3 regions of the Streptomyces sp. NPDC050738 genome follow, and region 3 is predicted to be linked to each of the others. Evidence: predicted binding sites of a transcription regulator. Region 3 holds the regulator's gene; each other region holds the start of a gene.
What was found. The regulator HrcA, encoded in region 3, represses chaperone genes, less so after heat shock. The targets are predictions, from matches to a motif close to TTNGCACTCNGNNNNNCNGAGTGCNAA.

Region 1 (10,163 bases), on a different contig from region 3:
TGAAGGTGAACGTGCACTTCGGGTCGGTGCTGCCCTCGGCGCAGATGCTGTTGGGGATCACCAGCTTGTACGTGGTCTTCTTGCCCGGGGTGTTCGGCACCTTGATGGTCAGGGGCACCTTGACCTCACTGTGCGGCGGGACGGTGACTTCCTTGACGCCGCCCTCCCCGTCGGGGACCTCGGCCTCGCGCGGGACCTCGTCCGGGTTGCGGATGATGATCGGGATGACGATGTTGCCGGGCGGCGGGTTCACGGGGAACTCGCCCGGGTCGACGATCAGCTGCGGCGGCTCGATGATCGGTGTGGTCGTCGCGCAGTGCGGGTCGGTCGAGCCCTCCTCGCAGTTGGAGCGGGGCGAGGTCACGTCGACATCGTTGAGCAGCTTGCCGTCACCGCTGATGGGGTCGTTGACCTTCACCGAGTACGTGATGGTCGCCGTCCGCCCGGCCGGGATGTTCCCGGTGTAGCTGAGCCTCGGCGCGTCGTAGGTGGCCTTGCCGATGGTCGCCTTCGCGTCGTTGTTGTACGTCGCGTCGTCCAGGCTCTGCGACAGATCGTCGGCGAACTTGGCGTTCGGGTACGGCAGCCGGGAGATGTTCTTCGCCTTGACCGTGTACGTCACGGTGTCCCCGGGCCGCACCGACTTCGGGCTGGACGTCTTGGTGACCTCCAGGTCCGGGACCGGGACGGACAGCGCGAACGCCGAGGGGACGTAGGTGTCGCCGCGGGTGCTGAAGCTCAGCGTGGTGGAGGTGGCGCCGACCGGGATGGGCTCGGTGCCCGCAGCCCGCCCGGAGCCCGACGTGACGTCGAACTCCTTCGCGTCGATGCTCAGGTTGTTGACCATCTTCGGGACGAGCGCGCCGTCGTCCTCGGAGATGAAGAAGTTGTTGGTGTTGCCGGTGTGGGACTCGGTGATGTTCTGGCCGCCGACGGCGAACCGGTCGCCCGCCGTGTTCCAGTCGCCCTCGTACGCGGTCACGCTCGCCCGCGGCTTTCCGGCGGTGCGGTAGAAGCCGTCGACGGTGACCGTGGTCGCCGGGGAGGTGGAGCGCTGCAGGACGTGGCCGCCGTAGACATAGATGTTGCGGCGGTCGGGGGCGTGCTGGGCGTTCGGGGCGTCGTACTTGTAGACGACGGTCATCGACCAGCCGGCCACACAGCCCTTGCCGGTGGGCGCCCAGATGTCGCCGACCGCGACGGGAATCGCCGCTCCGGTGCCGGTGATGCCGCTGAACAGGTTCGTGACGTCGGCTTCGCCCGTGTAGTAGTGCGGACCGTTGGTGGTGGCCGGGTCCCGCACCAGGTTCGCGGGGGTGACCTTGGTGGGGGCCGCGCCGTTCACGCCGGCCACGGGCACCGCGTCGAGGGGCTCGCCGGGCGAGGGCAGCACATTGGCGCCGGAGATGTCACAGCGCAGGAGCTGGGCGCCGCTGGGGCCGCGGTACGTACCGTCGTTGCCGCCGAAGAAGAGCCGGGCGTACGCGACCTTGGCGCCGTCGGGGATGACGACCCGGCCGGTGCTGGAGCCGAAGTCGGCCTCGGTACCGGCGGCGTTGATCCGCTCCATGACGAAGGTGTTGTTGTTGTCCCGGCCCTGGCCGTCCGCGGCGACGGCGCAGCGCGCGGCCATGTCGGCGGGGGTCGTGGGGCAGCCCATGACCGTGTTGCCGATGGTCTTGAAATCGCCGTAGAGGGATTCGTCGTAGCGCTTGGCGAACGGCGAGATCACGTCGGCGGAAGCGGGGGAGGCGGCCAGGCCCGTGAGCGCGGTGGCCGCGGTGGCCGAGGCGACGAGCGCCCCGGCGAAGCGAGTGGCCGCAGCGCGGAGCAGCGGCGTGCCTTTTGGTTGTCTATGCCACATAAAGGGGAATTTAGGCAGACAACATGATCGTCGACGGCTACGCCACGCGACGCTCCGCATACTCACTGATCTGGCCCATGGGCGGCCGCTCCTCCGTGTCCACCGCATGGGTGCGCGGCTCGAATCCCTGCTCCCCGCGTTCGAACTGGGTGAGCACGGGCCGCACCAGATGCCCGCGCGAGAGCCGCAGCTGCGCCGTGCGGTAGATCGAGGCGGCCATCCGCCCGAGCGCCTGCCCGTCCTGGTGGCGGTGTTTGCGTACGCCCACATCGACCTGGGCCAGCGCGTCCAGGCCCACGGTGTGCAGCGCGTCCACGAGCAGGCCGAGCTCGACGCCGTACCCGACGGGGAAGGGGAGCTGCTCCAGGAGCGAGCGGCGGGCCGCGTACTCACCGCCCAACGGCTGTACGAATCCGGCCAGTTGGGGCCAGTGCAGATTGAGCAGCGGGCGGGCCACCAGCTCCGTCACACGGCCGCCCTGCCCGGCAGCGTCTCCGAGCGGGCGGTCGTACATCGCCTTCACGAATGCCACGCCGGGGTCGGTGAGGAGCGGTCCCACGATCCCGGAGACGAAGTCCGCCGAGAACTCCTTGAGGTCGGCGTCGACGAAGCACACGATGTCCCCGGACGTCACGAGCAGCGAGCGCCAGAGCACCTCGCCCTTGCCGGGCAGGGCGGGTATCCGGGGCAGGATCGCGTCCCGGTGCACCACCCGTGCCCCGGCCGCCGCCGCGACCTCGGCCGTACGGTCCGTGGAGCCCGAGTCGATCACCACGAGCTCGTCGACGAGAGGGACGCCGAGCGGCGCCATCAGCTCGCGGCGGATGACGGAGACGATCTCGCCGACCGTCTCCTCCTCGTTCAGCGCGGGCAGCACGACGCTCACCGAAGTGCCGCGCTTCTCACGTTTGGCGGCCATCAGCTGGTCCAGCGGGCGGTCTGCGGCCGCCCAGGAACGCCTGCTCAGCCAGCGCTCCACCTCATCCAGCACGAGTCTGTCTCCTTGGCTGTGTATCTCGCGGTTCGGACGGGCCCTCTCCACGATCCGGGGGTTCGGTTACAGTCTTGAACAACGCGGATGACTGTCGCATGTCGGGGTCGCCGCGCTGACAAACACCCGGGCCCTTGGGCCCGTGGTCATAGCGCTCATCCAGAGGGACTGAGGGAACGGCCCGTTGAAGTCCCGGCAACCATCCCGCCGACCGCGAGGTCAGGTGGGGACGGTGCCAATTCCGTCTTGCGGCGAAGTGCGTCGTGAGGAAGATGAGGAGAAAGGGCCTCGCCATCATGGCTGTAGAAACAGTTGCAAGCGCCACGGAAACCCCCGCCGAGGTCGATCTCGGACCCGCAGCCGCGCTTTCCTGCCGCGAATGCTCCGCCCGCTTCCCGCTCGGCCCCAGCTTCGTGTGCGAAGAGTGTTTCGGGCCGCTCGAAGTGGCGTACAACCTCCCGAGCGGCGACCCCGAAGGTCTGCGCAAGCAGATCGAGGCGGGCCCGAACAACATCTGGCGTTACGCGCCCCTGCTGCCCGTCCCCGCCGACGTGGCCACCAAGCCGAACCTCGAGCCCGGCTTCACCAAGCTGATCAAGGCCGACCGGCTCGCCGCCGAGCTGGGCATCACCGGCGGCCTGTACGTCAAGGACGACTCCGGCAACCCGACGCACTCCTTCAAGGACCGCGTCGTGGCGATCGCCGTCGAGGCCGCCCGCGCCTTCGGCTTCACCACGCTCTCCTGCTCCTCCACCGGCAACCTGGCGGGCGCTGTCGGCGCCGCCGCGGTCCGGGCCGGCCTGAAGTCCTGCGTCTTCATCCCGCACGACCTGGAGCCCGCGAAGATCATCACCGCGGCCGTGTACGGCGGCGAGCTGGTCGGCATCGAGGGCAACTACGACGACGTCAACCGCTTCTGCTCGGAACTCATCGGCGACCCGGCCGGCGAGGGCTGGGGCTTCACCAACATCAACCTGCGCCCGTACTACGGCGAGGGCTCGAAGACGCTCGCGTACGAGATCTGCGAGCAGCTCGGCTGGCGGCTCCCGGACAACCTGATCATCCCGATCGGCTCCGGCTCCCAGCTGACGAAGATCGACAAGGGGCTGCAGGAGCTGATCAAGCTCGGCCTCGTCGAGGACAAGCCGTACAAGATCTACGGCGCCCAGGCCAAGGGCTGCGACCCGGTCTCCTCCGCGTACAAGGCGGGCCACGACGTGATCCGCCCCGTGAAGCCGGACACCATCGCCAAGTCGATCGCGATCGGGAACCCGGCCGACGGCCCGTACGTCATCGACATCGCCCGCCGCACGGGCGGTGCGGTCGAGGACGTCACCGACCCCGAGATCGTCGAAGCGATCAAGCTCCTCGCGCGCACCGAGGGTGTCTTCGCGGAGACGGCGGGCGGCACCACCTTCGCCGTCCTGCGCAAGCTGCTCGAAGCGGGTGTGATCGACCCGTCCGAGGAGACGGTCGCCATCAACACGGGCGACGGCCTCAAGACCCTGGACGGACTCTCCGACTCCACGGGTCTCTCCGCCACCATCCGCCCCACCCTGGATTCCTTCCGAGAGGCTGGCCTCGTATGAGCGTCAAGGTCCGTATTCCGACCATTCTCCGTACGTACACCGGCGGCCAGGCCGAGGTCCCGGCGGAGGGCGCGACCCTCGCCGAGGTCATCGCCGACCTGGAGAAGAACCACACGGGCATCGCGGCCCGCGTCCTGGACGACCAGGGCAAGCTGCGCCGCTTCGTGAACGTGTACGTGAACGACGACGACGTCCGCTTCGAGGGCGGCCTGGAGGCCGTCACTCCGGACGGCGCCGGCGTCTCGATCATCCCGGCGGTCGCGGGCGGCTGATCGCCCCTGCCGTTGGATCCCCGCCGCTGGATCCCCAACACACCTCTGCGTGACAGCCGTTGCCCTCTCCGCGATAGAAGCGGAGGGGGCAATTCTGCAGGGTTAAGGGAGGTACAGTTGGGGCAGCCCCCTTCGTCGCCCGTGCCAGGTGCATATGAGATCGCGACAAGGTGAGGGCAATGTGTTCGAGTCTTTCGCGCCGTAAGTGCCCTTTGCCTGGCCCGAGTTGACCCGAGATCTGTTGAAATCCCCCGATTCTTCCGTTCGGCTGTGCACAGAATTCTCGTCCGATTGACCTGTTGCAGACGGCAGTTGGGCAGATACATTCAGCCGCGGTCGACGCGTTACGGCGCAAGGTCTGACCCGGGTCCGCGAAGTGCGGGTCCTGTGTAAGGGCCAGTAATAGGGGAGTTAGGCATGGCTCAGGGCACCGTCAAATGGTTCAACGCGGAGAAGGGGTACGGCTTCATCGCGGTCGACGGTGGTGCGGATGTTTTCGTCCACTACAGCGCCATCCAGATGGACGGTTACCGCACCCTTGAAGAAGGTCAGCGAGTGGAGTTCGAGATCTCGCAGGGCCAGAAGGGTCCGCAGGCGGACATGGTCAAGCTCGCCGTCTGATCCCGGCGCGACCGACCAGCGACGCACTCACGCCGAGGGGCCCGCATCCCACTGGGATGCGGGCCCCTCGTGCATCCCCTGTGAGCAGGGAATACGTAAGACCCGCTTGCACTCGCATGGGTCGAGTGCTAATCATTGGCGTTAGCACTCTCCAGGTGAGAGTGACAGACTGCACCACTTAAAAACGTGGATCGGGTCAGTGAGGCTCGCAGTTCTGGTGGGGCAAGGAACCACCTGGGCAGCAGCCGTCCGTCGCGGGCACCGGCGCGATCCTGAAGAACGCCACCCCTGTCCGGGAGGACCACTTCACATGGCCAAGATCATCGCGTTCGACGAGGAGGCCCGGCGCGGTCTCGAGCGCGGCATGAACCAGCTCGCCGACGCCGTCAAGGTGACCCTCGGTCCCAAGGGCCGCAACGTCGTCCTTGAGAAGAAGTGGGGCGCCCCCACGATCACCAACGATGGTGTCTCCATCGCCAAGGAGATCGAGCTCGAGGACCCGTACGAGAAGATCGGCGCCGAGCTGGTCAAGGAAGTCGCCAAGAAGACGGACGACGTCGCCGGCGACGGTACGACCACCGCCACCGTTCTCGCCCAGGCGCTCGTGCGTGAGGGCCTGCGCAACGTAGCCGCCGGTGCCAACCCGATGGCCCTCAAGCGTGGCATCGAGAAGGCCGTCGAGGCCGTCTCCGCCGCTCTCCTTGAGCAGGCCAAGGACGTGGAGACCAAGGAGCAGATCGCTTCGACCGCCTCCATCTCCGCCGCCGACACCCAGATCGGCGAGCTCATCGCCGAGGCGATGGACAAGGTCGGCAAGGAAGGCGTCATCACGGTCGAGGAGTCGCAGACCTTCGGCCTTGAGCTTGAGCTCACCGAGGGCATGCGCTTCGACAAGGGCTACATCTCGGCGTACTTCGCCACCGACATGGAGCGCATGGAGTCGTCGCTCGACGACCCGTACATCCTGATCGTCAACTCCAAGATCGGCAACGTGAAGGACCTCCTTCCGCTGCTCGAGAAGGTCATGCAGTCGGGCAAGCCCCTGCTGATCATCGCGGAGGACGTCGAGGGCGAGGCTCTGTCGACGCTGGTCGTCAACAAGATCCGCGGCACGTTCAAGTCCGTCGCCGTCAAGGCCCCGGGCTTCGGCGACCGCCGCAAGGCCATGCTGAACGACATCGCCATCCTCACGGGCGGCACGGTCATCTCCGAGGAGGTCGGCCTCAAGCTCGAGAACGCGGGCCTGGACCTGCTCGGCCGCGCCCGCAAGGTCGTCATCACCAAGGACGAGACGACGATCGTCGACGGTTCGGGCGAGTCCGACCAGGTCGCCGGCCGCGTCAACCAGATCCGCGCCGAGATCGAGAACAGCGACTCGGACTACGACCGCGAGAAGCTCCAGGAGCGCCTGGCGAAGCTCGCGGGCGGCGTGGCCGTCATCAAGGCCGGCGCCGCGACGGAGGTTGAGCTCAAGGAGCGCAAGCACCGTATCGAGGACGCCGTCCGCAACGCCAAGGCGGCCGTCGAAGAGGGCATCGTCGCCGGTGGCGGCGTCGCGCTCCTCCAGGCCTCCGCGGTCTTCGAGAAGCTCGAGCTCGAAGGCGACGAGGCGACCGGCGCCAACGCGGTCAAGCTCGCGCTGGAGGCCCCGCTCAAGCAGATCGCCGTCAACGGTGGTCTTGAGGGTGGCGTCATCGTCGAGAAGGTCCGCAACCTGCCGATCGGTCACGGCCTCAACGCCGCGACCGGCGAGTACGTGGACATGATCGCCGAAGGCATCATCGACCCGGCGAAGGTCACGCGCTCTGCCCTGCAGAACGCCGCGTCCATCGCCGCGCTGTTCCTCACCACCGAGGCAGTCATCGCCGACAAGCCGGAGAAGGCGTCCGCGCCGGCCGGTGGCGGTATGCCGGGCGGTGACATGGACTTCTGATCCCCTCCTGAGGCGGATCGGTAGTACATAGCTGTACGCGAACGAGGGCGGCACCCCTGGAAACGGGGGTGCCGCCCTTCGTCGTATCCGGGAATGCCGCACTCCGCGAGACGGTTGAGGTTGATGCATACGCACATATCTCAGCGCCCCCGCCGCAAGGAGCCCCCACGTGACAGTCGTAGCCGCAGACCGCGCCGCACAGATACTGGGCCGCCCGGTCCAGCTCAACGGCCTCACCGTCCCGAACCGCATCGTGATGGCCCCCATGACCCGGATGTTCTCCCCGGGCGGCATCCCGACGGACGACGTGATCTCGTACTACGCGCGCCGTGCGGCCGCGGGCGTCGGCCTGATCGTCACCGAGGGCACCTACGTCGGACACGACTCGGCGGGCCAGAGCGACAGCGTCCCCCGCTTCCACGGCGAGGAGCAGCTCGCGGGCTGGAAGAAGGTCGCGGACGCGGTGCACGCGGCGGGCGGCACGATCATGCCCCAGCTGTGGCACATCGGCATGGTCCGCGAAGCCGGACAGCCCCCCTTCGCGGACGCCCCGCCGGTCGGCCCCTCGGGCATCACCGGAGCGGGCGCCGAGGTCACCGGCAAGGCGATGACGCAGCAGGACCTGGACGACGTCGTCGCGGCCTTCGCGCAGGCGGCGGCCGACGCGGAGCGCATCGGCTTCGACGGGGTCGAACTGCACGGCGCGCACGGCTACTTGCTCGACCAGTTCTTCTGGGAGGGCACCAACGTCCGTACGGACGAGTATGGCGGCGACCTGCCGGCCCGTACGAAGTTCGCGGTGGAGATCGTGGCCGCGGTCCGCGCGGCGGTCTCGCCCGACTTCCCGATCCTCTTCCGCTACTCGCAGTGGAAGCAGCAGGACTACACGGCCCGCATGGCCGAGACCCCCGAGGAGCTCGCGGACTTCCTGACCCCGCTCTCCGACGCGGGCGTCGACGTCTTCCACGCCTCCACGCGCCGCTACTGGCTCCCGGAGTTCGAGGGCTCGGACCTCAACCTGGCGGGCTGGACGAAGAAGCTCACCGGCAAGCCCACGATCACGGTCGGCTCGGTGGGCCTCGACGGCGAGTTCCTCGCCGCGTTCGCGGGCAAGGGCTCGGAGGCGAAGGGCATCGACGATCTCCTGGACCGCCTGGAGAGCGACGAGTTCGACATGGTCGCGGTGGGGCGTGCGCTGCTCCAGGACCCGGAGTGGGCGCAGAAGGTGCTTGAGGGGCGTACGTCGGAGCTGAAGGCGTACGACGCGGCGGCGATCAAGTCGCTGAGCTGAGCGGTTGGTTGGCGGCCGGGTAAGCAGACGAGGGCGGCATCCCCGCACGGTGGGGGTGCCGCCCTCGGGCGTCAGCCTGCGAACTGCTTCAGCTCCTCGGTATCGAGAGTGATGCCCACGGGCGCGGGCAGCTCGACGGCCTCGCCGAAGGGATACGACGGGCGCTGTTGGTACGCCCCGCCCTTCGGGTCGCTGAAAACCGTGACGGTGTCGTCGTCGCGGTCAATCAGGAGGTAGACGGGGATGCCGGCGGCGGCGTAGCCGATGGGCTTGTCGATGCGATCGCGCTGGTTGGTGTCGGCGTCGCTGGAGGTGATCTCGACAGCCATGAGGATGCCGTCGGTGTCGGACCACTCGTGGTGCGCGGTGAAGTGGCCCAGGGGAGCGAGCACCGCGTCTGTACGAGCACGGCCCTTGCGATAGGCCTCCGCCTTGACGCCCCGCTCGGGCATGAGGTTCAGCTCCGGTCGCTGTTGCATACACTGCCGGATCAGCCACATGAGCATCTCACCGTGGGCACCGTCGGGCATTGCCTTGACCTCGAGCCTTCCGTTGATGAATTCGAGCCGCACCGTTTCCGGAGCGTGGTGTGCGATCTGCTCGAAGTCCTCGACGGACATCTGGGCGTGCTCAGCGGTGCTGGGGGTCATGGCGTCGCCTCCTCCCCTACATCGTGCCCCGCTTTTGGCGCGAGTGAGCTGCACGGTCATGTTCGTGTCCCTTCGGTCGTGCGGACGGCTGCTGCCGCGCGGGCCTGGGTCGCGTAGGCGTGGACTGCTGCGGCGGGGAGGGGCGCGGTGGCGGGCGGGGGCGGCTGCTCGCCCCGGCACGGGGCGCACTCGCCGCCCGGGAGGGCCTCTGGGCGGGCGGGGGTGCCGCACTTGGCGCACTCCAGGACGCGGAGGACGCGGGGCGTGCTGGGAGCGCTGGGAGCGGCTGGGCGCTCGGGTGGGAGCTGGTCGGTGAGGCGGCGGCGTACGAGACCGGCCGCGCGGTGCACTACGGCGGGGAGGCCCGCCACCAGGGCGCGCAGGATCTCCGCTTCCGTCGCGCCGTGCGCGAACCAGCGGTCGGCCAGGGGTTCGAGATCGTGGCAGTCGCGGGCCGAGAGGGAGAGGCTGGGCGCGGACCGGCCGAGGGCGGCGAGGAGGATGAAGGCGCGGCTGCGGGTGGGGTGTTGCGGGGATTTGGGCTGGTCGCCGGTGGCGAAGACGGCCCACCAGGCGTCGTCGCGCGGGGTCCGCGAGAACCAGGTGCGGGTCACCCAACGTGCGCTGCCGCTTCCGGCGATGTGCTCGCGGCCCCGGCGCAGATGTCCGGCGCGCTGGATGGTGTTGAGGGCGGTCCGCAGGGCGCACTGGCCGTAGGGGAGGTGCTTGGCCAGGGTCTTCACGGAGATGTCCGCACCGTCGGGGAGCCGGTCGACGTAGGCGGCGATCGCGGCTTCGCGGGCGGGGAGGTGCGCGAAGTCGGTTGCTTCGCGGGCGAGTTGGTCCGGCGCGGAGCGCTTGCCGTACCCCGGGTTGGCGAGGGGGTGGGGTGAAGCGTGCGCGGGGGAGGGGGCAGCACTAAAGTTGGCAGCAGCCATTGGGATCCTCGGCA
Region 2 (10,163 bases), on a different contig from region 3:
CCGGCATCATCGCCGCGATGCTCTGGTTGTACCTCTACACGCCGGGGCTGAGCCCGGTGGTCTCGGCGATGCATTCCGGCGGCATCGGCTTCGACTTCTTCTCCCCCGGCGGCGCGCTGCCCTCCATCGTGAACATCGCGCTGTGGGAGTGGCTCGGCTACAACATGGTGATCTTCTACGCCGCCCTGCAGGCCATCGACCGCTCCGTGCTCGAAGCGGCCACCGTGGACGGGGCGGGCGGCTGGCGCACCGCGTTCAGCATCAAACTCCCGCTGATCCGCGCCTCGGTGCTGATGGTCGTGATGTTCACCTGCATCGGCTCGCTGCAGCTGTTCACGGAGCCTCTGATCATCAACACCGGCTCGGGGTCGGCCGTCACCTCCTCCTGGACGCCCAATATGTACGCCTACACCGCGGCCTTCTCCCGCAACGACTTCGGACTAGCCGCCGCAGCCTCCGTGCTCCTCGCACTCGCCGCCGCACTGCTGTCCTTCGTCGTCACCCGCCTCACCGGCCGGAAGGGCAGGACCGCATGAGCGCCTCCACCGACCCCACGTCCAGGAAGAACCCCTGGCTGTCGAAGGCAGCGGTCAACGGAGCCCTGCTCCTAGCCGTCCTCTACATGCTCTTCCCCCTCGTCTGGCTGGTCACCGCAGCCACCAAGGACACCGGATCCCTCCTCGGCGGCGACACGTTCTCCTTCAAGGGCTTCGACCTCGGCCAGAACCTCTCCGACATCGCCTCCTACGGAGACGGCGTCTACTTCCGCTGGTACGGAAACAGCCTGCTGTACGCGGGAGTCGGCGCCGCCGTCTGCTCCCTCATCTGTGTCGCCGCCGGCTACGCCTTCGACAAGTACGAGTTCCGCGGCAAGGAAAAGCTCTTCGGCCTGGTCCTGCTGGGCGTCCTGGTCCCCACCACCGCGCTGGCCCTCCCCATGTACCTGCTGGCCAGCAAGATAGGCATCGTCAACACCTACTGGTCGGTGCTGATCCCGGTCCTGGTCAACCCCTTCGGCGTCTACCTCTCCCGGGTCTTCGCCTCCGGCTATATCCCCAACGAGGCGCTCGAAGCCGCCCGTATCGACGGAGCGGGCGAGCTGCGCACCTTCTTCTCCATCGGTCTGCCCATGATGATGCCGGGCTTCGTGACCGTCTTCCTCTTCCAGTTCACCGCGATCTGGAACAACTTCTTCCTCCCCCTGGTGATGCTCTCGGACCGTAAGCTCTTCCCGCTGAGCCTGGGTCTGTACTCCTGGAACACCAACACCCACAGCGAGCCCAGCTTCTACCCGCTCGTCGTCACCGGGTCCCTCCTCGCCGTCATCCCCCTCATCGTCGCGTTCGTCTCCCTGCAGCGGCACTGGAAGGCCGGACTGACCGCCGGCAGCGTCAAGTAGCAGCAGCAAGAGCCCCAAGGGAGCCACTCACCACCATGCACCCCGCCACTGACAATCGCCCCTCGCTCCTGCTCGCGATGGGCCCGGGCATCGCCGAGCGCCTGCTGGAGCCGCGCCACCACACCAGGCTCGCGGCCCTCACCCGTACGGACACGACGCTCGTGGCCCACGACCTGGCGCACCCCACCCCACGGATCGCGGCAGCCCTCGCGGAGGCGGAAGTCCTCTTCACCTGCTGGGGCGCCACGCCCCTCACTCCTCAAGTCCTCGCCGCCGCACCGCGGTTGAAGGCGGTCGTGCACGCGGCGGGCTCGGTCAAGCACCACATCACCGAAGCCTGCTGGGAGCGCGGCCTGAGCGTCTCGTCGGCGGCCGGCGCCAACGCCCTCCCGGTGGCCGAGTACACGCTCGCCACGATCCTTCTCGCGGGCAAACGCGTCCTGCACTCCGCGCACGTCTACCGGGAAACCCGCGGCGGCCACGACTGGCACCAGGAGATGGGCGGCGCGGGCAATTACCTCCGTACGGTGGGAATCGTCGGCGCCTCCCGCATAGGCCGCCGCGTCATCGAGCTCCTGGCCCCCTTCGACCTCCGGGTCCTGCTCTACGACCCGTACGTCACGCCCGCCGAAGCGGCCCGCCTGGGCGCGGAGTCGGTCACCCTGGACGCACTCTGCACGCGCAGCGACGTCGTCTCGGTCCACGCCCCCCAGCTCCCCGCGACCCACCACATGATCGGCAGCCGCCAACTGGCGCTGATGCGCGCAGGAGCGACGCTGATCAACACGGCACGCGGCTCGCTGATCGACGAGCCGGCACTCCTGCAGGAGCTGGTCACGGGCCGCCTGCACGCCGTACTGGACGTGACGGACCCCGAACTCCCGTCCCCCGCTTCCCCGTTGTACGACCTCCCGAACGTCCTGCTCACCCCGCACGTGGCGGGTTCGCTCGGCAACGAGCTGTACCGCATGACGGACCAGGCGCTGGACGAACTGGAGCGGTACGCATCCGGGCGCCCCTTCGCGGACCCGGTGCACCCGTCGGCCCTGAGCCACTCCGCCTAGGAACGCCGAAGCCCGGCACCCCAGAAGGGGTGCCGGGCTTCGGTGCGTGCTTACTGACCTCAGTGCGAGTGGCCGTGGCCGCCGTGACCGGCGTCGCCCTCGTCCTCGGCCGGCTTCTCGACGACCAGGGTCTCGGTCGTGAGCAGCAGGGAGGCGATGGAGGCGGCGTTCTCCAGCGCGGAGCGCGTGACCTTGACCGGGTCGATGACGCCGGCCTTCACCAGGTCGCCGTACTCGCCGGTGGCGGCGTTGAAGCCCTGGCCCGCCTCGAGCTCGGCGACCTTCGAGGTGATGACGTAACCCTCGAGGCCGGCGTTCTCGGCGATCCAGCGCAGCGGCTCGACAGCGGCGCGGCGGACGACCGCGACACCCGTGGCCTCGTCGCCGGTCTTGCCGAGGTTGCCCTCGAGGACCTTGACGGCGTGGACGAGCGCGGAGCCACCACCGGAGACGATGCCCTCCTCGACCGCGGCGCGGGTCGCGGAGATGGCGTCCTCCAGACGGTGCTTCTTCTCCTTGAGCTCGACCTCGGTCGCGGCGCCGACCTTGATCACGCAGACACCGCCGGCGAGCTTCGCCAGGCGCTCCTGCAGCTTCTCGCGGTCCCAGTCCGAGTCCGTGGACTCGATCTCGGCCTTGATCTGGTTGACGCGGCCGACGACCTCGTCGGACTTGCCGCCACCGTCGACGATGACCGTGTCGTCCTTGGTGATCGTGACGCGACGGGCGGTGCCCAGCACGTCCAGACCGGCCTGGTCGAGCTTGAGGCCGACCTCCTCGGCGATGACCGTGGCACCGGTGAGGGTGGCCATGTCGCCGAGCATCGCCTTGCGGCGGTCGCCGAAGCCGGGGGCCTTGACGGCCACGGCGTTGAACGTGCCGCGGATCTTGTTGACGACGAGGGTGGAGAGCGCCTCGCCCTCGATGTCCTCGGCGATGATCAGCAGCGGCTTGGAGCCGCCGGCCGCGATGACCTTCTCCAGGAGCGGGAGCATGTCCTGGATGGAGGAGATCTTGCCCTGGTTGATCAGGATGTACGGGTCCTCGAGGACGGCCTCCATACGCTCCTGGTCGGTGACCATGTACGGCGAGAGGTAGCCCTTGTCGAAGGCCATGCCCTCGGTGAAGTCCAGCTCCAGGCCGAAGGTGTTGGACTCCTCGACGGTGATGACACCGTCCTTGCCGACCTTGTCCATCGCCTCGGCGATGAGCTCGCCGACCTGCTTGTCCTGCGCGGAGAGCGCGGCGACAGCGGCGATGTCCGACTTGTCCTCGATCGGGCGGGCGGTCGCGAGCAGCTGCTCGGACACGGCCTTGACCGCGGCGTCGATGCCCTTCTTCAGGGAGGCCGGGGAAGCGCCCGCGGCGACGTTGCGCAGACCCTCACGGACCAGCGCCTGGGCCAGCACGGTGGCGGTGGTCGTACCGTCACCCGCGATGTCGTTGGTCTTGGTCGCCACCTCCTTCACGAGCTGGGCGCCAAGGTTCTCGTACGGGTCGTCGAGCTCGACCTCACGCGCGATGGTGACGCCGTCGTTGGTGATGGTCGGGGCGCCGAACTTCTTGTCGATGACGACGTTGCGGCCCTTGGGGCCGATCGTCACCTTGACCGTGTCGGCAAGCTTGTTGACGCCGCGCTCGAGGGCGCGACGGGCGTCCTCGTCGAACTTCAGGATCTTCGCCATGGAGCTGAGTCAGTCCTCTCGAAAAAAAGAACTGCGCCCCTGCCGCCCGGCACGCGGTGAATTTCACAGCTAGCTGGGGCCAGGGGCGCAGATCAAAAAATGCGGAAGTGAATTACTTCTCGACGATCGCGAGCACGTCGCGAGCCGAGAGGACGAGGTACTCCTCGCCGTTGTACTTCACCTCGGTGCCGCCGTACTTGCTGTACAGCACGACGTCGCCGGTCTTGACGTCGAGCGGAAGGCGCTCGCCGTTCTCGAAGCGGCCCGGGCCCACGGCCAGGACGACGCCCTCCTGGGGCTTCTCCTTGGCGGTGTCCGGGATGACCAGGCCAGAGGCCGTGGTCTGCTCGGCGTCGAGCGGCTGGACCACAATGCGGTCCTCGAGCGGCTTGATGGCAACCTTGGAACTGGCGGTCGTCACGATCCGGTCTCCCCCTTCGGAGATCTACGGGGTTAACAGTCTGGGGTGGCGACCAGGTGGATCCGTCGTCGCGGGTGCCGGATCTGACCAATCGCACTGTTGGCACTCTCCAGTGGGGAGTGCCAGGTCCGAGACTAGGACGACGGTTAGCACTCGGTCAAGCGGAGTGCCAATCCTGCCCGGGGGGTCGGGGTGGATGTCCGGCCAGGAGGCAGCCCCCGGAGGGGCTGGGCTCCCTTTGTCCTCAATCGCCGGACGGGCTTGATTTTGGCGGGCACGGGCTTGGATTTTGGCGGGCGCGGGCTTGGATTTGGGTCGGCTCGGGCTTGATTTCGGGGCGGGCCGGCTTGGGGTTCGCGGGGCTGGGGATCAGTGGGCCTGCTGGAGCGCAGCTCGTATCGCCGCGTAGGCCGGCTTGTGGTGGAGGTTCTCGTCCCAGGGGAGGGCCGCTCCCTCGCCCGGGAAGACCGCCGGGATCCAGGAGTGGGCGTCGGAGTAGCCCCACACCGTGATGCCGACGCAGCGGCGTACCGCCAGACAGGCCTCGGTCACCTGCCGGTACCAGTCGGCCTGCTCCGCGAGCTTGGCCGCGTCGGCCGGCAGGATCATGCGGATGTCGAGCTCGGTGATGGCGACGTCGACGCCCAGGTCGGCGAAGCGCCTGACGTTCTGCGGCATCCGGTCCGGGAAGCCGTACTGCAGGGCGAGATGGGCCTGCATGCCGAAGCCGTCGATCGGGACACGGTCCGCCCTGAGCTGCTTGATGAGCTGGTAGTACGCGTCCGACTTGGGGCCGATCGCCTCGACGTTGTAGTCGTTCAGGTAGAGCTTGACCTTGGGGTCGGCGGCGTGGGCCCAGCGCAGGGCGTCGGCGACATAGCCCGGGCCGATCGTCTTGTAGAAGATGTTCTCCCGGTACGTGCCGTCCTCGTTCATGATCTCGTTGGCGACGTCCCAGGCGAAGACCTTGCCCTTGTAGTGCTTCACCTCGTTCGTGATGTGGTTCTTGAGGATCGAGCGCAGTTCGTCCGCCGTCCAGGTGCCCGAGGTGAGCCAGTCCGGCAGCTGGCTGTGCCACAGCAGCGTGTGGCCGCGGACCTTGAGACCGTTGGCGCGGGCGAAGTCGACGATCTCGTCGCCCGCGGTGAAGTCGAAGACGCCGCGCTGCGGTTCGGTGGCGTACCACTTCATGCCGTTGCCGGGGGTGGTGGCGTTGAATTCCCTGCCGAGCAGGTCGGCGTACGCGGTGTCGGCGAGCTCCGGGTTGTCGACGGCGGCGCCGAAGTAGCGGCCGCTCTTCTTGGCCAGCTTGCCCAGCGTCTCGGTGGGCCGGGCCTGGTCCGTCTTGCCTGTCTCGTCCGCCGTGCCCGCATGGGCGGCGGGGGTGGCGGCGAGGCCGAGCAGCAGGGCCGCCGATACGGCGGCTCCGGCGGCTCTGATACGGGTACGGCGTGCGGGTGTGCGCATGATGCGTCTCCTCATCTCAGGTGCGGGGACGTGCGGTTGACCTTGCGCGGTGCTGCCCTCTGCTGCGAGCTGCGCGTCTACTTGACCCGCATCTCGCACCGCATCCGGCGCTCATGCCCGACCTCGCGCACCGGCCCCGTCAGGGTGAGCGGCACGGTGTGGTGGACCTGGGCGCTGGAGGCGGCGATGCGCAGTTCGAGGGCTCCGGGCTCGACGACGCGACGGCCGTCGGCCCCGGTGTAGGCGGCGAGGTCTGCCGGGAAGGTGGCATGGACCTCGGCGGAGGCACCCGCGTCCAGCGGGACGCGGGCGTAGCCGATGAGACGGATCTCGGGGCGTGCGACGGTGCCGGCGGGGTCGTGGAGGTAGAGCTGCACGACTTCGGTGCCGGCGCGGTCGCCGGTGTTGCGGACGGTGAACAGCAGCGCGGTCTCGCCGTCCGTGGGGAATGCGGGGGTCTCGCACCGGGGGGCGTCCCAGGCGAACGTCGTGTACGACAGGCCGTGCCCGAACGGGTAGAGGGCGGTGGGGTCGACGTTGCTGGCGCCTCCGTGGCGGCCGAGCGGCGGGGCGAGGTACGGGGCGGGCTGACCGCCGGGGGTGCGCGGCACTCCGACCGGGAGCCGTCCTGACGGATCGACGCGCCCGGAGAGGACACCGGCGACCGCGCCCCCGCCTTCCTGCCCGGGGAAGAAGGCCTGGACGACGGCGGCGGCCCGTCCGGCCCAGCGGCCCAGTGCGTACGGGCGTCCGCTGAGGACGACGATGACAACGGGGACTCCGCAGGCCAGTGCCGCGTCCAGCACCTCCCCCTGCCCGTAGGGCAGTTCGAGGTCCTCCGCGTCGCAGCCCTCGCCGGACGAACCCCGCCCGAACAGCCCCGAACGGTCCCCGACGACGGCCAGGACGACATCGGCGCCCGCCGCGTCGGCCATGAACTCGGCACCGGGAAGTTCCGCCCGCAGCGCCTCGGCAAGCGTCAACACCTCGACACCCGCGGGGAGTTCGGGATGGTTCACGCCGACGTGACGCGGGAAGGTGTAGCAGCCGAGCATGGCGGCCTGCTCACCGGCGAGCCCTCCGACGACCGCGATCCGTGCTCCTGGCGGCAGCGGCAGCACGCCGGATCCGTTGGCGAGCAGCACGACCGACTCCTGCGCCACCGCCTCGGCCAGCTCCCGCAGGTGCGGTGGGTTCAGGTCGATCGGGGCGTCGTCGCCGGCCGCCGGTTCCCCGTCGGGGTCGAGCAGCCCCAGCTCGCACTTCTGCGTGAGGACGCGCAGGGCCGCGCGATCGAGCAGCTCCTCCGGCAGGCGGCCGGTGAGGGAGAAGCAGCGTGCGGCGGGAAGTTCGACGTCGACGCCTGCCGCGAGCGCGAGCCGGCCGGCCGCTTCCGGTGATTCGGCGACGCGGTGGGCGGACTCCAGGAAGGAGAGGCCGAAGTAGTCGGAGACGACCGTCCCCGTGAACTGCCATTGTTCGCGCAGGACTTGGGTGAGCAGTTCGGTGTGCGCGTGGGCGGGCAGACCGTCGATGTCGTTGTACGCCGCCATCACGGAGCGGGCGCCGCCCTCGCGCAGTGCCATCTCGAACGGCGGAAGGATCACGTCCGCCAGTTCGCGCCGCCCGAGCGGGGCCGGTGCGTGGTTGCGGGCGCCGCGCGAGGCCGAGTACCCGGCGAAGTGCTTCAGCGTGGCGATGATCCCGGCGGCCTCGAGCCCGCGTACGTACGCCGTGCCGATGGTGCCCACCAGGTACGGATCCTCGCCGATCGACTCCTCCGTCCGCCCCCACCGGGGATCCCTGACGACGTCCAGGACCGGGGCGAGCCCCTGGTGGATGCCGACCGCGCGCATCGATGCGCCGATCGCCTGCGCCATCTCGGTGATCAGCGCCGGATCGAAGGTGGCGCCCCAGGCGAGCGGGGTCGGAAAGACGGTGGCCTGCCAGGCGGTGAAGCCGGTCAGGCACTCCTCGTGGGCGAGCGCGGGAAGGGCGAAGCGGTTGCCGGCGCGGATCTCGCGCTGGAGGTCCGCGAGACGGGCCGCGCCTTCGGCGGGCTCCACGGGCACCGTGCCGAAGGGGCGGGTGAGCTGGCCCAGGCCGTAGGGCAGCAGTGCGTCGAGCTCGGCGCTATGTGCCGCGTACGCGTGCTGACCCGGCGCGACGGCTACGGCGGCGTCATCACCTTCGGTCTCGGCTCCCAGCCAGACGCTGGACAACTGCGCGGTCTTCTCCTCGTTCGTCATCCGGGCGAGCAGGTCCGCCGCCCGGACCTGGGCGGGCAGGGTGGCGTCCTGCCATGGCTTCACCATGAATCTCCTCACGGGCTGTACGCGCATTCGTAGACCGGATCGACACGCCTTCCGGAAGTTCTCCGAAAACTATCGGCAGACGGCCACGGAAGTTACGGAAACAAGGCGATGGTGTCAACGGCCCTGACAGAAAAGGCTGTTGGTGGGGAAGGGTTGGCAGCTCGACTACCGGAAGTGCCATGAAAGTTCTCGCTCACGCCTGTGCGAGAGCCACGCCCCCAGGCCCGCGCAGCGGCCACCGCAGGCCCGCCCCCCGTCCTGGCGGACAATGGGACGGTGACCGACCCCGACACCTTCTCCGCACTGCTCACCACCGAAGGCCGCGCCCTCCTGGCCGACCTCAAGGCGTACGACCCCGCCCAGGAGCTCGCCCACGCGACCCGCCTGCGCCGCACCCACGCCCCGGCCCTCGTCTCCGCCGCCCTCGCGCAGGCACGACTCCGCCAGCGGGCAGTGCCCAAGTTCGGCGAAGCGGACGCGTACCGGATGTTCTTCACGCCCAACGGGGTCGAGCAGGCCACCCGCACCACCGTCGCCGAGTACCGCGCCCGCCGCCTCGCCGCCCAAGGCGTACGCAGCGTCGCCGACCTCTGCTGCGGCATCGGCGGCGACGCGATCGCGCTCGCCAGGGCCGGCATCAAGGTCCTCGCGGTGGACCGCGACCCCGTCACCGCCCAGGTCACCCGGGCCAACGCGGACGCCCTGGACCTCGCCGACCTCATCGAGGTCGTCTGCGCGGACGTCACGGAGATCGACACGGCCCCCTACGACGCCGTCTTCGTCGACCCCGCCCGCCGCGGCGGCCGCGGGCGCATCTTCGACCCCGAGGCGTACTCGCCCCCGCTCTCCTGGGCCACCGCGGCCGCCCGGAGCGCCCCCAGGGCCGCCCTCAAGATCGCGCCCGGCATCCCGCACGAGATGATCCCGCCCGAGGCGGAAGCGGAGTGGATCTCCGACAGCGGAGACGTCAAGGAAGCGGTCCTCTGGTACGCCACGACCCCCGGCCTCCGCCGCGCCACCCTGCTCCCCTCCGGAGCCACCCTCACGGGCCGCGGCCTGCCGAATCCCCCCGTACGCAAACTCGGCCGCTACCTCTACGAACCCGACGGCGCGGTCATCCGCGCCCACCTGGTCGCCGAAGCGGCGGCCGACCTCGACGGCGGCCTGATCGACGAGACGATCGCCTACATCACCGCCGACGAACTCCGCGCGACCCCCTATGCCACGGCGTACGAGATCACCGACGAACTCCCCTTCGGCATGAAGAAGTTGAAGGCGCTCCTCCGCGAGCGCGAGGTGGGCAACCTCACCGTCAAGAAGCGCGGATCCGCGGTCGAGCCGGAGGAGGTGCGCCGCAAGGTGAAGCCCCAGGGCAGGAACGCGGCCACGGTCTTCCTGACCCGGGTGGCCGGCGCCCCCACCATGCTGATCGGGAAGCCGGCCTGATCAGACCGGGTCTGCACAGGCGGGGTGGGTGGTGGGCTTCGGGTGGGTGGGCGGTGGCGGAGCGTTTCGCGCCCTCCGGGCACACTGAAGCAGCTACGACGAACAGGTGGGGGGCGTGCGCCGGTGGGTGCGCTGCGCGCGGTGGCGGGTTGTGTGGTTGTTGGTGTGAGTGATGTACGACGCTGCGCGTCGTAGGCCGAGCCCTTGGGGGCTCGTCCGGCTGGCTGCTGCCGCGTGGTGGTTGCGGTTTCGTGGTGACCGCGCTGCTCCTGCGGACCGGATGAGCTGAAGGGTTCGGCTGCGGGGCACTTCGGCGGGGCGGTTGGCGTCACAGCACCCAAGGTGGAGCTCCGCTCCCCGCGCCGG
Region 3 (10,163 bases):
ATCCCGATGCCGTACGGGCCGGGCGCTGCGGAGCTGCTGCCGCCGACGGGCGTACCAGCGTGACCGGGCGGCCGTCGAGGAGGAAGGCCGACGGGGTCATCGGGAAGACCCTGTGCTTGCCGAAGCGGTCCTCCAGCGTCACCGTGGGGCCTTCCGCCGTCTTCTCGCAGCGGATCACCGCTCCGCAGAAGCCCGTCGTGACCTCCTCGACCACCAGGTCGGGATCGGCAGGGACAGTGGGGGCGGGGGTCGACTTCTTCCACGGGGGCGTCAAGTCGGCGTTGTAGCTGCGCATTTCGCAGACGCTACGACACCACGATCCGCGCGGCCAGCGCGTCCCGCTGGGCGCGTACGAACGCGGCATCCACCACCGCGCCGTGGCCCGGGACGTAGCGGGCGTCCTCGCCGCCCAGCGCGAGGAGGCGGTCGAGGGCCGCGGGCCACTGGGCGGGTACGGCGTCCGGGCCCGCCTGCGGCTCACCCGACTCCTCCACCAGATCTCCGCAGAACACGATCGGCGGGGTGGTGGAGACCACGGCCACCAGGTCATGGCCCGAGTGGGCCGGGCCGATGTTGGCGAGGAGCACCTGGCGGCCGCCGCCCAGGTCCAGGGTCCATTCGCCGCAGACCGCGTGATGCGGCCGTACGAGAAGATCGGCAGCCTCCGCCGCCTCCGTTTCGGGGACGCCCTGGCGTACCGCGTCCGACGCCAGCTCGTCCGCACCCCGTGCGAACAGTGCGTCAAGGCCCGCAGCGCCGTACACCTCGGTGCCGGAGAAGACCGCCGTGCCCAGGACGTGGTCGAAGTGCGGGTGGCTGAGAGCGATGTGCGTCACTCTCCGGCCGACGAGCTGCTCCGCCTGGGCGCGGATCTCGGCGCCTTCACGGAGTGAGGAACCCGTGTCGAAGAGGAGGGCTGTGCCCTCGCCCACCACCAGTCCCACGGTCGCGTCCCAGGTGGGAAGGCGGCGGCGGCCGACATCCGGACCAAGCCGTTCCCAACCGCAGTCTTCCCAAGTGACGTCCATACCGCGACGCTATCCCGGGTGGCACGCTCCGTCGCGGTAGCGTGTCTGGCCGCACTCCGCCTTGCTTCGATGCAGGCAGGCCGCCGTACACTGGGGGGATTGCTGGCACTCGTACGCACAGAGTGCCAGGCAGGTGCCAAGGGACGACAGCTGGAGGTGTGCGCGATGCTCAGTGAACGCAGGCTTGAAGTGCTGCGCGCCATCGTCCAGGACTATGTGGGCACCGAGGAGCCGGTCGGGTCGAAAGCGCTCACCGAGCGCCATAGCCTCGGCGTCTCGCCGGCCACGATCCGCAACGACATGGCCGCCCTGGAGGACGAGGGGTTCATCGCCCAGCCGCACACGAGTGCCGGGCGTATCCCCACCGACAAGGGCTACCGGCTCTTCGTCGACCGCCTCGCGGGCGTCAAGCCGCTGTCGTCGCCGGAGCGGCGTGCCATCCAGAACTTCCTGGGCAGCGCCGTCGACCTCGACGACGTGGTGGCCAGGACCGTGCGGCTGCTCACACAGCTCACACGGCAGGCGGCCGTCGTGCAGTACCCGTCGCTCACGCGGTCGACGGTGCGGCACGTGGAGCTGCTCTCGCTGGCGCCGGCCCGGCTGATGCTGGTGCTGATCACGGACACCGGCCGTGTCGAGCAGCGCATGATCGACTGCCCCGCCCCCTTCGGGGAGACCTCGCTCGCGGATCTGCGGGCGCGGCTCAACTCAAGGGTCGTGGGGCGCCGGTTCGCCGATGTGCCGCAGCTCGTGCAGGATCTTGCCGAATCCTTCGAGCAGGAGGACCGGGGCACCGTCTCGACGGTGCTGGCCACTCTGCTGGAGACCCTGGTCGAGGAGACCGAGGAGCGGCTGATGATCGGCGGCACCTCCAACCTCACCCGGTTCGGGCACGACTTCCCGCTGACCATCAGGCCGGTGCTGGAAGCGCTGGAGGAGCAGGTCGTCCTGCTGAAGCTGCTCGGTGAGGCGCAGGAGTCCGGTATCACCGTACGTATCGGGCATGAGAATGCCCACGAAGGCCTGACGTCCACATCGGTCGTCGCGGTCGGCTACGGTTCGGGCGACGAGGCAGTCGCCAAACTCGGGGTCGTCGGCCCCACACGCATGGATTACCCGGGAACGATGGGAGCGGTACGCGCAGTGGCACGTTACGTCGGACAGATCCTGGCGGAGTCGTAAGTGGCCACGGACTACTACGCCGTACTCGGCGTGCGCCGCGACGCTTCCCAGGACGAGATCAAGAAGGCCTTCAGGCGCCTTGCCCGCGAGCTTCACCCGGATGTGAATCCGGACCCGAAGACGCAGGAGCGCTTCAAGGAGATCAACGCCGCCTACGAGGTCCTCTCGGACCCCCAGAAGAAGCAGGTCTTCGACCTGGGCGGCGACCCGCTGTCCGCTTCGGGCGGAGGCGGCGGAGCCGGTGGCTTCGGCCAGGGCGGCTTCGGCAACTTCTCGGACATCATGGACGCCTTCTTCGGTACGGCGTCCCAGCGCGGGCCGCGGTCGCGGACGCGGCGCGGCCAGGACGCGATGATCCGGCTGGAGATCGACCTCAACGAGGCGGCCTTCGGGACCACCAAGGACCTTCAGGTCGACACGGCCGTGGTCTGTACGACCTGCAGCGGTGAAGGCGCGGCTCCCGGCACGTCCGCCCAGACGTGTGACATGTGCCGCGGCCGCGGCGAGGTCTCGCAGGTCACCCGGTCGTTCCTCGGCCAGGTCATGACCTCGCGGCCCTGCCCGCAGTGCCAGGGCTTCGGCACCGTCGTTCCGACTCCGTGCCCGGAGTGTGCGGGCGACGGGCGGATCCGGTCGCGGCGGACTCTTACGGTCAAGATCCCGGCCGGTGTCGACAACGGCACGCGGATCCAGCTCGCCGGCGAAGGCGAAGTCGGCCCCGGCGGTGGTCCTGCCGGTGATCTGTACGTAGAGATCCACGAGCTGCCGCACGCGGTGTTCCAGCGCCGTGGCGACGATCTGCACTGCACGGTGACCATCCCGATGACGGCGGCCGCGCTCGGTACGAAGGTGCCGCTGGAGACGCTGGACGGGATGTCGGACATCGACATCCGGCCCGGTACGCAGTCGGGGCAGTCGATTCCGCTGCACCAGCACGGCATCACGCATCTGCGCGGTGGCGGGCGCGGTGACCTCATCGTGCACGTCGAGGTGCTCACGCCCTCGAAGATGGACGCCGAGCAGGAGCGGTTGCTGCGGGATCTGGCGAAGCTGAGGGGTGAGGAGCGGCCGATCGGGCAGTTCCAGCCCGGCCAGCAGGGTCTGTTCTCGCGGCTGAAGGACGCGTTCAACGGTCGCTAGGTGGGTGGGTTTCGGGGGCTCCGCCCCCGGACCGCCCCCCTGTGCGGCTAAGCCGCCGCCGCTCTCGCGGAGGTGGCCGGCGCGGGTGGGGGTTGCTCAATGGCCGCATGAGGTGCGTTTGGATGCGACACCGAACACCGGGCAAGATCCATGAGCCCAGTCCGGCAAAATCAAGCCCGTCCGGCGATTGAGGACAACAGGCGACGGGGGCCGGAAGAGTCGATTCGGCCCCGCCCGGAGGGCATGGCACGATGCCGTTATGTCCTCTGTTCTGGCCGACCTCTGTCGGTATCCGATCGTGCAGGCGCCCATGGCCGGCGGTGCTTCCGGGCCGCGGCTGGCCGCCGCGGTGTCCGAGGCCGGGGGGCTCGGGTTCCTTGCCGCCGGGTACAAGACCGCCGACGGCATGTACGAGGAGATCAAGCAGCTGCGCGGGCTGACGGCGCAGCCCTTCGGCGTCAATCTCTTCATGCCGCAGCAGGACACCCCCGACCGGGCGGCCGTCGAGGTCTACCGGCATCAACTCGCGGGCGAGGCCTCCTGGTACGAGACGTCCCTGGTGGACCTCGACGCCTGCGGCGCCGGCGACGACGGGTTCGAGGCCAAGCTGGCCATCCTGCTCGACGACCCCGTGCCGGTCGTCTCCTTCGCCTTCGGCTGCCCCCCGCGCGACGTGCTGGACGCCCTCGACCGGGCGGGTACGTACACGATCGTCACGGTCACCACGCCCGAAGAGGCGCAGACCGCCCAGTGGTGCGGTGCCGACGCGGTGTGCGTGCAGGGGATCGAGGCCGGCGGGCACCAGTCGACACACCGGGACGACCCGCAGACGGACCGCGCGGGGTTCGGGCTGCTCGCGCTCGTCGCGCAGGTGCGCGAGACCGTGCCGATGCCGATCGTCGCCGCCGGCGGGCTGATGCGCGGCTCGCAGATCGCGGCCGTCATGGCGGCGGGAGCGGAGGCCGCGCAGCTGGGGACGGCGTTCCTCGTCTGCCCGGAGTCAGGGGCGAACGTGCTGCACAAGCAGGCGCTGACCAACCCGCTGTTCGTACGGACCGAGCTCACCCGGGCCTTCACCGGGCGGCCCGCGCGCGGTCTGGTCAACCGCTTCATGCGCGAGCACGGTCCTTACGCCCCGGCCGCGTACCCCCATGTGCACCACCTCACGGCGGGGCTGCGCAAGGCGGCCGCCGGGGTGGGCGACGCGCAGGGCATGGCGCTCTGGGCGGGGCAGGGGCACCGGCAGGCGCGGGAGCTTCCCGCCGCGCAGCTGGTCGAGGTGCTGGCAAGTGAACTGGACGCGGCACGGACCGCGTTGGCCGCGAGGTTCTGAACATCATGAGGAGTGCGGGATGACTGCGCCTGTTTTTGTGGTCGATGCGGTGCCGGGTGCGGGTGCCTTCGTGCTGGACGGAGGCGAGGGGCGGCATGCCGTTTCGGTGAAGCGGCTGCAGGCGGGTGAGGACGTCGTCCTGACCGACGGGCGGGGCAACTGGGCCGAGTGCGTGGTGAGTTCGGCCGAAGGCAAGGACCGCCTCCACGTCGAGGTGACCCTGGCGCGGGCCGAGGAGGAGCCTTCGCCGCGTATCACCGTCGTACAGGCGCTGCCCAAGGGCGATCGCGGGGAGGTCGCCGTCGAGACCATGACCGAGGTCGGTGTCGACGGGATCGTGCCGTGGCAGGCCTCGCGCTGCATTACGCAGTGGAAGGGCGAGCGGGGCGCCAAGTCCCTGGCCAAATGGCGGAACACGGCACGCGAGGCGGGGAAGCAGTCGCGCCGGGTGCGGTTTCCCGAGGTGGCCGACGCGATGAGCACGAAGCAGGTGGCCGCGCTGCTCGCCACCGCGGACTTCGCGGCCGTACTGCACGAGGCGGGGAGCGTCTCGCTGGCCGCTGCCGCGCTTCCGGCGCAGGGGTCGATCGTGCTGGTCGTGGGGCCCGAAGGGGGCGTGTCCCCCGAGGAGTTGAAGGCCTTCGCCGAGGCGGGCGCCGAGCCGTACGTGCTGGGGCCGAGCGTGCTGCGCACCTCCACGGCCGGTACTGCCGCCTCCGCTCTGCTCCTGGGACTCACGGGCCGCTGGACTTGACCGAACAGGGTCTGTCGGAGGCGGCCGTCGCGGTGGGACCCTGTCCTTCATGGGGGCATGGAGACGGTTACGAAACCGGCGGGGCCTCGTGGTGGCAGGCGCCGCCGTGGCCGCTGTGGTGGGGCTCTCCGCCTGCGATCCGGTGGACGGGATGAACTCCGCCGCCGTCGCCTACACCACCGATCAGATGGCGACCAAGGTGCTGGAGCGGGCCGGGGTCAAGGTGCAGTGGCTGAGCTGTACGGCGACCGTCTCCGGCGGGGGCACCGCGAAGCCGAGCGCGTCGCCGAGCAAGGCGAGCGTCGACTGCCAGGGGCGTACGTCCGACGGCAAGGAGATCACCGTCAAGGGGACCGTGACCTATGTGCGCGACGGGTCGTGCGTGCGGGGGCACCTGACCGCGAAGGTCGGTGCGAAGATCATGTTCACGGCCAGTGTGCTGGGCGACTGCAACGCCACGCCCAGCGGAGGGAATTCACGACGTACGACACCCCCGGCCCAAGGCGGCGGCGGGGGCGCGCGGCCCACGGTCACCGTGACGGTCACTGTCACCGAACAGCCGCAAGGCAAGTGAGCCCGCGCCTAATATGGGTGCATGGCGGGAACCGGCTGGGCATGGCAGCGCGGTGAACTCCCCAGCGAGATGACGAGTTTCATCGGCCGGGAGTCGGAGATCGAAGCTGTCCGGGCACTCTTCGGCGAGGCGCGCATGGTGACGCTGCTCGGGCCCGGAGGGGTCGGGAAGACCCGGATAGCGGTGCGGGCCGCGGCCTCGCTCGCGGACCGGTTCCGGGACGGCGTACGCATGGTGGAGCTCGCCGGCGTCAAGGACGGGGAGCTGCTTCCGCACGCGGTCGGCGCCGCCTTCGGGCTGCCCGAGACCAGTGACCGCAGTGCGCTCGACATGGTGGTGGAGTTCCTGCGGCCGGAGCAGACGCTGCTGGTCCTCGACACCTGTGAGCATCTGGTCGACGCCTGCGCGCTGTTCGCGGAGATCCTGCTGAGCTCGTGTCCCGGGCTGCGGCTGCTGCTCACCAGCAGGCAGGCCCTCGACGTGCCCGCCGAGCACGCTCTCGCCGTCGCACCGCTCGAAGAGTCCGACGCGGTCGGCCTGTTCGTGCAGCGGGCCGCCGCCGCCCGCCCCGGATTCGTCCTCGCCGACACCAACCGCGAGCAGGTGCTCGCCCTCTGCGGCCGCCTCGACGGGATTCCGCTCGCCCTCGAACTCGCCGCCGTACGCCTGCGGGCGCTCCCCCTGGAGCAGGTGCTCCGCCGCCTGGAGGACCGCTTCCGCGCCCTCGGCGGCGGGCGCTCCGCTCACCCTCGCCATCAGACGCTCCGCACCACCATCGACTGGAGCCACGAGCTCTGCACACCCGAGGAGCAGACGCTCTGGGCGCGGCTCTCGCTCTTCGCCGGCGGGTTCGACCTCGATGCGGCCGAACGGGTCTGTGCGGACGCAGAGTTGGATGCGTACGCCATCGTCGACCATCTCATCGGCCTCGTCGACAAGTCGGTCGTCGTGCGCGAGGAGAGCGAGGACGGCGATCGCTACCGCATGCTCGACACCATCCGGGAGTACGGCGCCGAGCGGCTCGCCGCGTCCGCGGACCTGCCCGGCATCGCACGCCGCCACCGTGACCACTATCTGCGGCTCGCCCGGGACGGATACGCCGCCTGGTTCGGCGGCGAACAGGTCAGCTGGACCCACCGGCTCGACCTGGAGATCGACAACTTCCGTACCGCCATGGAGTGGTCGCTGTCCACACCCGGCGAGGAAGCGGACGGGGTGGGGCTCATCGCCTCGCTCCACGCGTTGTGGGTCGGCCGCTGCAGGCTGGCGGAGGGGCTTCGCTGGGGCGAGCGAGGCCTGGCCACGGCGGAGGGCACCGTGCAGGACCGGGCGCTCCTGCGCTTCCAGCACGCCCTGTGCATGGGGCTCAACGGCGACATGGAGCCGGGGATCCCGGAGTATCTGCAGGCGGCCGCGGAGGCGGAGAGCGTGGGCGACCGGTTCGCCCAGGCTCTCTATCTGCTCTACCTCGGGACGACCTATCTGCACCTCGACCGGAACGAGGAGTCCGCACGCACCGACGACGAGGTCGAGCCGCTCGTGCGCTCGCTCGACAGCCCGTATCTGCAGGCCTGGCTCGACCGCAATCGCGGCATGCGCCTCGGCCGTCAGATGGACGTGGCGGGCGCCGAACCCCTGCTGCTGCGCTCCCTGGAGAACTTCCCGCGCGGCGAGGTCTGGGCCGCGGGCACGACCTACATCACCCTGACCTTCTCCCGGATGGCCGCGGGCGACCCGGTGGGCGCGATGGAGTACGCGCGGCGCGGGCTGCGGGGGTACGCGCGGCTCCCCGACACCTTCGGCATCGCCAACCTCACCGCCCTCCTGGTGTGGTCGCTGATCATGCAGGGGCGGTGCGCGGAGGCCGCCCAGCTCGCGGGCGGATCGGCCGCGGTCCGGCGCGGACTCGTACCGCTCCTGCTGAACGATCCGGTGCTGCTGGCGATGGACGCCCAGCTCCGTACGCAGTGCCAAGGGGCGCTCGGCGAAGAGGAGTTCGCGCGGCTGTACGCCGAGGGCGAGACGCTGGGGATGCGCCGGACGGTCGCCCTCGCGCTGGGGGACCCCGTGGTGGAGGACGCCGCGCCGTCCTCCGTACGTACCCTCGACGCCCTCACCCGGCGCGAGCGCGAGGTGGCCACCCTCGTCCACCAGGGCCTGTCCAACCGGGAGATCGCCGAGAAGCTCGTCATCTCCAAGCGGACCGCCGACGCGCACGTCGAGCACATTCTGGCCAAGCTGGGATTCGGTTCGCGCGGGGAGATCGCCGCTCTCGTACGTGCCGAGATCGCCCGCGCCGACCTACCTAGGTAGGGGTTCAGCTGCTGTTTTAGGTATGCGGATCTTCGGCCTCCGCACGCGCGCAGCCGGCCTCGCGCCCGCCACGCTTCTCTCATGTGCGCAGCTCAGTCAAGTCCTCAGCCCAAGTCCCAGGTCTACTCGCTCCTCGACCGGCTGTCCTCGACCCGCCTGGTCACCCTCACAGGACCGGCGGGTGTCGGCAAGTCGCACCTCGCCGCACGGATCGCCGAATCCATCGAACTGCCCGTCTTCCGGGCCGACCTCTCGGCCTGCCAGGACGCCGCCCTCGTGCCGCACGCGGTGGCCGCCGCGCTGCATACTTCGCCGGAGCAGGGCGCCGATCCGGTGCTCGCGGTGCTCCAGCTGCTCTCGCGGCGGCGCGGTCTGCTCCTGCTCGAAACCTGCGAGCACGTGCGGACGGGGTGTGCCTATCTCGTGGGCAGACTGCACGACCACTGCCCCCAGCTGCAGATACTGACCACCAGCCGTCAGGCGCTCGGCGTGCCCGGCGAACAGTCCGTCGCGCTGCGGCCGTTGCCGCCCGAGCAGACGGTCGACATGCTCACCGAGAAGGCCGCGACGCAGGGAGTCGACCTGCCCAACTACTGGGGCCGGCTCATCGCCGGGCGCCTCGACGGCGACCCGCTCTCCATCCTCCTCGCCGCGCGCTCCCTGCGCCTGATGCCCGCGCAGCGCCTGTACGCCAGCCTCGCCGTCCCCGGAGGCCGCTTCACGGTGCTCACCGACGGCCCCAAGGACCCGCCGCGCCACCGGACCCTGCTGCGGGCCATCGACTGGAGCCACGAGCTGTGCACCAGGGCGGAGCGGCTGCTGTGGGCGCGTATCTCCGCCTTCGAGGGCACGTTCACCGAGGAGCAGGTGCGCACGGTCTTCGCCGGCGGTGCCGAATTCGCCTCGCTGGTGCGCTCGTCGGTGGTCATCCCGCAGGCCGGTACGTCCAGGACGGGCGCGGTCTACCGGCTGCCGCTCGCACACCGCGAGTACGGGCAGCTGCGGCTGGCGGGGCTCGGCGACTAATCTGATCAGCGTGACGACGACGCAGACGGCATATCTCCGGTATCCGCATGTCCAGGGCGAGTTGGTGGCCTTCACCGCCGAGGACGACATCTGGGTGGCGCCGCTCGACGGCGGACGGGCGTGGCGCGTCAGCGCCGACAACAGACCCGTCACCCAGCCCCGGATTTCCCCCGACGGGGCGTCGGTCGCCTGGTCGTCGACGCGCGACGGAGCACCCGAGGTGCACGTCGCACCGGTCGACGGCGGACCCTCCAAGCGGCTCACCTACTGGGGCGACCACCGCACCTCGGTGCGCGGCTGGACCCCGGACGGCGACGTCCTCGCCATCAGCACGCATGGACAGGTCTCGCTGCGGCGCAGCTGGGCGCGGTCGATCCCGCTCGACGGTGGACCCGCAACGACCTTGCCCTATGGGCCTGTCGGGGGACTGGCGTACGGCCCCGGGTCCCAGATGCTGCTGCTCTCCGCGACCATGGCCCGCGAGGCGGCGGCGCAGAAGCGCTACCGGGGCGGCACGGCCGGCAAGCTGTGGATCGGCGAGGGGGACTCCTTCGCCCGGATCCACGCCGACGTCGACGGCAACATGGAATGCCCCATGTGGGTCGGGAGCCGTATCGCCTTCCTCTCGGACCACGAGGGCGTCGGCGCGGTCTACTCCTCGCTCCCCGACGGCTCCGACCTCCGCCGCCACACCCCGGCCGAAGGCTTCTACGCCCGCCACGCCACCACCGACGGCACCCGCGTCGCCTACGCGTCCGCAGGCGAACTCTGGCTCCTGGACGACCTGTCGGACGCCACCGAGCCCCGCCGCAT

Region 1: the regulator HrcA is predicted to act here: its motif matches at 5,443-5,469, upstream of groL (chaperonin GroEL).
Region 2: the regulator HrcA is predicted to act here: its motif matches at 4,716-4,742, upstream of groES (co-chaperone GroES).

Annotation. Positions count from the first base shown of each region.
Region 1 is NZ_JBFAHN010000004.1:190,499-200,661, forward strand. Features, by position in the region: gene AB0H78_RS12555 (hypothetical protein) at 1-1,864, opposite strand, end outside; gene AB0H78_RS12560 (glucosyl-3-phosphoglycerate synthase) at 1,902-2,855, opposite strand; SAM riboswitch class I at 3,008-3,134, shown strand; gene thrC (threonine synthase) at 3,152-4,444, shown strand; gene AB0H78_RS12570 (MoaD/ThiS family protein) at 4,441-4,716, shown strand; gene AB0H78_RS12575 (cold-shock protein) at 5,134-5,337, shown strand; gene groL (chaperonin GroEL) at 5,648-7,270, shown strand; gene AB0H78_RS12585 (NADH:flavin oxidoreductase) at 7,440-8,561, shown strand; gene AB0H78_RS12590 (Uma2 family endonuclease) at 8,633-9,211, opposite strand; gene AB0H78_RS12595 (hypothetical protein) at 9,268-10,149, opposite strand.
Region 2 is NZ_JBFAHN010000003.1:722,119-732,281, forward strand. Features, by position in the region: gene AB0H78_RS11505 (sugar ABC transporter permease) at 1-536, shown strand, start outside; gene AB0H78_RS11510 (carbohydrate ABC transporter permease) at 533-1,399, shown strand; gene AB0H78_RS11515 (hydroxyacid dehydrogenase) at 1,435-2,463, shown strand; gene groL (chaperonin GroEL) at 2,523-4,148, opposite strand; gene groES (co-chaperone GroES) at 4,261-4,569, opposite strand; gene AB0H78_RS11530 (endo-1,4-beta-xylanase) at 4,939-6,036, opposite strand; gene AB0H78_RS11535 (glycoside hydrolase family 3 N-terminal domain-containing protein) at 6,114-8,351, opposite strand; gene AB0H78_RS11540 (methyltransferase domain-containing protein) at 8,628-9,797, shown strand.
Region 3 is NZ_JBFAHN010000020.1:633-10,795, forward strand. Features, by position in the region: gene AB0H78_RS34175 (DUF3097 domain-containing protein) at 1-295, opposite strand, end outside; gene AB0H78_RS34180 (MBL fold metallo-hydrolase) at 306-1,028, opposite strand; gene hrcA (heat-inducible transcriptional repressor HrcA) at 1,194-2,210, shown strand; gene dnaJ (molecular chaperone DnaJ) at 2,211-3,350, shown strand; gene AB0H78_RS34195 (nitronate monooxygenase) at 3,610-4,683, shown strand; gene AB0H78_RS34200 (16S rRNA (uracil(1498)-N(3))-methyltransferase) at 4,703-5,437, shown strand; gene AB0H78_RS34205 (hypothetical protein) at 5,487-6,011, shown strand; gene AB0H78_RS34210 (LuxR C-terminal-related transcriptional regulator) at 6,033-8,324, shown strand; gene AB0H78_RS34215 (hypothetical protein) at 8,406-9,350, shown strand; gene AB0H78_RS34220 (S41 family peptidase) at 9,361-10,163, shown strand, end outside.